DNA from 2 places in the [Rhizobium] kunmingense genome. Region 2 is predicted to be linked to the other one. Evidence: predicted binding sites of a transcription regulator. Region 2 holds the regulator's gene; the other holds the start of a gene.
The links. Region 2 encodes HrcA, which represses chaperone genes, less so after heat shock. Its sites were predicted from a motif close to GTTAGCACTCNCNNNNNGNGAGTGCTAAC; they were not measured.

Region 1 (3,408 bases), 410 kb from region 2:
ACATTCGCCACCGCCATTCCGCTCGCCATGCTGTCGCAGAAATATGTCGAACAGGCCTTCTACGCCTCGAAGACCCACAAGCTGGCGCAGAACCGGCATGTCGGGCACGGCCATGCCGGCGCCATGGCACGCCGCTAGCCGAGGACGAGCCGAACCACGAGGCCGGCAATAGCGCTTGCCGCAAGCACAGGCACCATGCCGGCCTTGGCAACGAACAGCAGAAAGGCCGAGCCCGCGAACAGGATGGCGGCAACGGGATCAAGGCTGGCGATGACCGGCGCCGGCACGGCGAGGCCGATAGCAGGGGCGAGTTCGGCTGTCTGCACCTCGCGGAAGACGACATGCAGGCCGAACCAGATGGCGAGGTTGAGAATGACGCCGACAACTGCCGCCGTGATCGCCGACAGAGCACCGGACAGCATGCGGTTGCCGCGCAGCCGCTCGATATAGGGTGCGCCGGCAAAGATGAAGATGAAGCTCGGCACGAAGGTCGCCCAGGCGACGAGCAGCGCGCCGGCGATGCCGCCAAGCACGCCGAAGGCCTCCCTGAAACCGGTGAGAAAGCCGACGAAGGAGAGGACGAGGACCAGCGGTCCCGGCGTCGTTTCCGCCAGCGCCAGGCCATCCAGCATTTCGCCGGGCTTCAGCCAGCCATATTGCTCGACGCCGACCTGGGCCACGTAAGCCAGTACCGCATAGGCGCCGCCGAAGGTTACCAGCGCCATTTTCGAGAAAAAGGAGAAAAGGCTTGCCAGGCCTTGAGGGGCGGAAAAGAGCCAGAGGACCAGCAACGGCGATTGCCAGACGAAGATCCAGCCGATGAATGTGGCAATCGCTCTTGCCGCAGGCGGCCTTGCCGGTAGGTCGCCGAGATCGGCAAGGGACGCCGTGACGCCTACCCGCCGTGCGTTGATGAAGCCGGCAATGGCAGCGGTCAGAACCACGAGCGGGAACGGTACGGAAAAAACAAACAGCGCCACGAAGGCCGTGGCCGCGACGAGACAGAGGAAACCGCTTTTCAGCGTCTTCTTCGACAGCCGGATCACCGCCTCGACGACGATCGCCAGAACCGCAGCCTTCAGCCCGAAGAACAGGCCGGCGAGCCATGTCGTTTCCTGCCAGAGCGCATAGGCGGCGGAAAGCGCCGTGATGACGAAAAGGCCGGGCAGGACAAAGAGCAGACCGGAAATGATGCCGCCGCGGGTGCCATGGGTCAGCCAGCCGATATAGGTGGCGAGCTGCTGCGCCTCGGGACCGGGCAGAAGCATGCAATAGTTCAGGGCATGGAGAAAACGCTCCTCGGAAAGCCAGCGCTTCTCCTCCACCACGGCGCGGTGCATCATGGCGATCTGGGCTGCCGGGCCGCCGAAGCTCAGGCAGCCGATGCGGGCGAAGACGGCGATCAGCTCGGCGAGCGTCGGATGTGCGTCAGCCTGTCTATCCGTCTCACCGACCACTGCCATGCGTTCTCCCACCCTCCAGCACCCTATGCAGGCCAGCACCCCATGCAGGCATGCGCCTCTTTAAAAATGTCATGTAAAGACTGTATGACGGAGACCGTCGGCCGCTGCCTTGCTGAGGTCAAACTCACCGGGCAGTCATCACCCGCCCGTGCGTTAACCTGCCGCGACCGCCGTTGTTAATCATGTCGGGCTTCATGCTGCAGAGCGGCAACGAAAATTTCGGGCTCGTTCTTGACTCCCCCCATGGCCACCCTTATCTCGGGCTCCGTTAGCACTCTCAATCGACGAGTGCTAAGCGAGCTCCTCAGGTCTATCCAGACCTGTCCATGTCATTTGATCGAGGGATTAGACAATGGCAAGCACAACTTTCCGCCCCCTGCACGATCGCGTTGTCGTAAAGCGCGTCGAGTCTGAAGAAAAGACCAAGGGCGGCATCATCATTCCGGACACCGCCAAGGAAAAGCCGGCTGAAGGCGAAATCATCGCCGTCGGTCCGGGCGCACGCGACGACAAGGGCGCACTCGTTGCACTCGACGTCAAGGTCGGCGACCGCGTCCTGTTCGGCAAGTGGTCGGGCACCGAAGTCAAGCTCAATGGCGAAGACCTTCTGATCATGAAGGAATCCGACATCATGGGCGTTATCGGCTGATTGCCGGTTTCTCTTTCATCGTAATTTGCTGACACCCCTTTTCAGGAGTTCCCAACATGGCAGCTAAAGAAGTAAAATTCGGCCGCTCTGCGCGCGAAAAGATGCTGCGCGGCGTCGACATCCTCGCTGACGCAGTTCAGGTAACGCTCGGCCCGAAGGGTCGTAACGTTGTTATCGACAAGTCCTTCGGCGCTCCGCGCATCACCAAGGACGGTGTATCGGTCGCCAAGGAAATCGAACTTGAAGACAAGTTCGAAAACATGGGCGCCCAGATGGTCCGCGAAGTTGCTTCGAAGACCAACGACATCGCCGGCGACGGCACCACGACTGCAACCGTTCTGGCCCGCGCGATCGTTCGCGAAGGTGCAAAGGCCGTTGCTGCCGGCATGAACCCGATGGACCTGAAGCGCGGCGTCGATCTCGCCGTTGCAGAAGTCGTCAAGGACCTGCAGGCGAAGGCCAAGAAGATCTCCACCTCGGCTGAAGTTGCCCAGGTCGGCACGATCTCCGCAAACGGCGACAAGCAGGTTGGTGCAGACATTGCCGAAGCCATGCAGAAGGTCGGCAACGAAGGTGTCATCACCGTCGAAGAAGCCAAGACCGCTGAAACCGAACTCGAAGTCGTCGAAGGCATGCAGTTCGACCGCGGCTACCTGTCGCCCTACTTCGTGACCAACCCGGAAAAGATGATCGCCGATCTCGACGACGCTTACATTCTCCTTCACGAGAAGAAGCTGTCGAACCTGCAGGCGATGCTTCCGGTTCTGGAAGCCGTCGTTCAGACCGGCAAGCCGCTCGTCATCATCGCTGAAGACGTCGAAGGCGAAGCTCTTGCAACGCTCGTCGTCAACAAGCTGCGTGGCGGCCTGAAGATTGCTGCCGTCAAGGCTCCGGGCTTCGGCGATCGCCGCAAGGCCATGCTGGAAGACATCGCCATCCTCACGGGCGGCACCGTCATTTCCGAAGACCTCGGCATCAAGCTCGAAAACGTCACCCTCGACATGCTCGGCCGTTCCAAGAAGGTTTCGATCTCCAAGGAAAACACGACGATCGTCGACGGCGCTGGCCAGAAGGCTGACATCGAAGGCCGCGTAGCCCAGATCAAGGCGCAGATCGAAGAAACCACTTCGGACTACGACCGCGAAAAGCTGCAGGAACGTCTTGCCAAGCTCGCTGGTGGCGTTGCCGTCATCCGCGTTGGCGGCTCGACCGAAATCGAAGTCAAGGAACGCAAGGACCGCATCGACGACGCTCTGAACGCGACGCGCGCTGCTGTTCAGGAAGGCATCGTACCGG
Region 2 (3,408 bases):
CGACGATACCGCCAGAACCGGTCATGACGAAATTCGCATCCGTCTCGGCAGCGGAATCCTCCAGATAGTCCAGATCGATGACCGGCTGACCGGCGAAGATGCCGCAGGAGATGGCCGCGACGTGATCCTTCAGGACCTTGTCGAGCTTGATCATCGAGCGGGTTTCCATCCACTTCAGGCAATCGTAAAGCGCGATCCAGCCGCCGGTGATCGAGGCGGTGCGGGTGCCGCCATCGGCCTGGATGACATCGCAGTCGATGGTGATCTGCTTTTCGCCAAGCGCTTCGAGATCGACGACGGCGCGCAGTGAGCGGCCGATGAGACGCTGGATTTCCAGCGTACGACCGCCCTGCTTGCCCGACGAGGCTTCGCGGCGCATGCGATCGCCGGTGGCGCGGGGCAACATGCCGTATTCGGCGGTAACCCAGCCCTTGCCGGTGTTGCGCAGCCACGGCGGCGTCTTTTCTTCAAGGCTTGCGGTGCACAGGACATGCGTGTCGCCGAACTTCACCAGACAGGAGCCTTCGGCATGCTTGGAGAAGTTGCGCTCGAAGGACACTTTGCGCATCTGGTTTACTGGTCTGCCTGAAGGCCGCATGGATCACTCCCTGGTATTGGTCTGCCGCTTGTCGAGACGAAGATTTTTCGCGCGATGCGGCGTTACCCGCCTTCTAAGGTCGTCCCGCGCGATTTGCAAAGAAAAAGCCCCACAGGGCATGACCAAGCGACAATCGGATCGATTGATCGCGATTTCCGGTTTGAGACGGCATTTCCAATGACTATATCTGGAAGACAACCAAAATCGGGATGATGACAGGAATGGTGTTTTCGGCAGCTTTGGGCATGGATGCCGGTTCGATGCTTGACGATCGCTCGCGCGAGATCTTTCGCCGCATCGTGGAAAGCTATCTGGAGAACGGCGAGCCGCTCGGATCGCGCAACCTGTCCCGCCTTCTTCCGATGTCCCTGTCGCCCGCTTCCGTGCGCAACGTGATGAGCGACCTGGAACAGCTCGGGCTGATCTATTCACCCCATATCAGCGCCGGCCGGCTGCCGACGCAGAGCGGTCTGCGTTTCTTCGTCGATGCCTTCATGCAGACCGGCAATCTGTCCGACGAGGAGCGCTCCGCCATCGACCGGCAGATCCGTCCTGCCAATCGCGACCAGACGCTGGAAAACCTGATGGCGGATGCCAGCCTGATGCTGTCGGGCGTTTCGCGCGGCGCCGGCATCGTCATCACGACGAAGAGCGACCCCGTACTCAAACATGTGGAATTCATCCGGCTGGAGCCGACAAAGGCGCTGGCCGTTCTTGTCGGCGATCATAACCAGGTCGAAAATCGCATCATCGAGCTGCCGGCAGGCGTCACCTCCTCGCAATTGACCGAGGCTGCCAATTTTCTCAACGCTCACCTGACCGGCCAGACATTGCCGGAATTCCGCGGCCAGATGAAGACGCTGAAGCAGGAGGTGCAGAGCGAGGTCGATGCGCTGGCGCAGGACCTGATAGAACGTGGTCTCGCCGTCTGGTCGGGCGATAGCGAAGAGGGCAAGCCAACCCAGCTGATCGTACGAGGACGCGCCAATCTTCTTGAAGGTCTCGGCGAGCCGTCCGACCTCGACCGCCTGAGGCTGCTGTTCGACGACCTGGAGAAGAAGGACAGCCTGATCGAGATCCTCGAACTGGCCGAGGCCGGACCGGGGGTACGCATCTTCATCGGTTCGGAAAACAAGCTGTTCTCTCTCTCCGGTTCGTCGCTGATCGTCGCGCCCTACCGTGATGGTGACGACCGGATCGTCGGCGCAGTCGGGGTGATCGGCCCAACACGGCTCAATTATTCCCGCGTCGTGCCGATGGTCGACTACACGGCTCAGCTGATCGCACGGCTTTCGCGCGGCTCGATATGATCGGAAATCGCCGCAAGCCTTGATTTTTCCGCGCCGAACCTCGATATCGGGCGCAAATTCCTGAACAGAAGTAATCGGAGAACGTCATGACCGACGATACCAACAAGACTGGCCCTGACGCAGCTGCCGCCGAGAGCGTGGATGCCGTGAATGCCGCTCTTAACGGCGCAGCCGAGCAGGATGCCGCCGAGACCCCGGCCGCAGAACCCGATCCGATCGAGGCGGTGAAGGCCGAGAATGCCGAACTGCGTGACCGTTTTCTGCGTCTTGCCGCCGAAATGGACAACCTGCGTCGCCGCACCGAGCGTGACGTGAAGGACGCCAAGTCCTATTCCGTCGCAGGCTTTGCGCGCGACATGCTGGCCGTGTCCGACAATCTGCGCCGCGCCCTCGATGCCGTTCCGGCAGAGCAGCGTGCCTCGGCGGACGCCACACTCACCACCCTTCTCGAAGGCGTGGAAATGACCGAGCGCGCCATGCTTTCCGCTCTCGAGCGCCACGGCGTGAAGAAGATCGATGCCGAGGGCGAGAAGTTCGATCCCAATTTCCACCAGGCGATGTTCGAAGTGCCGAACCCGGCCGTGCCGAACAACACGGTCATCCAGGTGGTGCAGGCCGGCTTTTCGATCGGCGACCGGGTACTGCGCCCGGCGATGGTCGGCGTCGCCAAGGGTGGCCCGAAGGCGGATGCCGCACCGGGTGATGCCGCAAACGGCAATATCTGATTTCGGAATCTAAAGGAGACGCTACGGCGTCTCCTTTCACATCAGGCACCGCAAACGCGCAGCGAGACCTGCGGCACGCAAGGTGGCTCCTTTGGCGTTAAGGATTTAGTGTGTCGTCTCGAATGTCGAGCTTGCCAGCGACCGGATGAGTTCCAGTTCCTGTTTCAGGTGGAGCCGCGTTCGTCGGTCGGCGTCTGCAAGGCTCGCGCCGCCGTCTTCGGTCAGGGCGAATATGATGTCGAGTTCATCCAGCAGGCCGGGGTCCTTGATCGCCAGCAGGGTGATCACCGCTTTCAGCAGTTTGTCATTGGCTGCTATTCGCGCACGCGCTTCGTCGTTCATGATCTTTCTCCACGCACTGGAAACGAGCATGTAGCGCCTTTCGTCAAAACGGAAGAGGCATGTACCGAAATCCGCTCAAAATCAGCGGTTTCCGCAGCCCTGGCGAGACCTGGATCAGGCCTTGACGACCGTGACGTGTAGCCAGTTCGTCGGATGGCCGTCATAGGCGCCGCCAGACTGTTCGTCGAGCTCAAGCGACGCCCACCCGCATGGCGCATAGGCCGCCCGCAACGATTGTTGCGAAGGATAATTGAAGAAGCGGCCAAGCGCATCATGGCCCTCGCTCTCGCCCGCCTTGAAACTGGCATAGAACATGCCGCAGGGCCGCAGTGCGGCATGAACCTTGAGGAGGATTGCCGGAAGCTCGGCGCGCGGCACATGCAGCAGGCAGGCGCTTGCCCAGATGCCATCGAAGGCGGCGACCATATCGATA

Region 1: the regulator HrcA is predicted to act here: its motif matches at 1,731-1,759, upstream of groES (co-chaperone GroES).

What each region holds. Positions count from the first base shown of each region.
Region 1 covers NZ_CDRNXG010000001.1:343,683-347,090, forward strand. The annotation lists gene AC0JZ4_RS01835 (acyltransferase family protein) at 1-138, shown strand, start outside; gene chrA (chromate efflux transporter) at 135-1,463, opposite strand; gene groES (co-chaperone GroES) at 1,816-2,112, shown strand; gene groL (chaperonin GroEL) at 2,169-3,408, shown strand, end outside.
Region 2 covers NZ_CDRNXG010000001.1:755,765-759,172, forward strand. The annotation lists gene rph (ribonuclease PH) at 1-598, opposite strand, end outside; gene hrcA (heat-inducible transcriptional repressor HrcA) at 820-1,908, shown strand; gene grpE (nucleotide exchange factor GrpE) at 1,995-2,633, shown strand; gene AC0JZ4_RS03835 (hypothetical protein) at 2,739-2,975, opposite strand; gene AC0JZ4_RS03840 (class I SAM-dependent methyltransferase) at 3,090-3,408, opposite strand, start outside.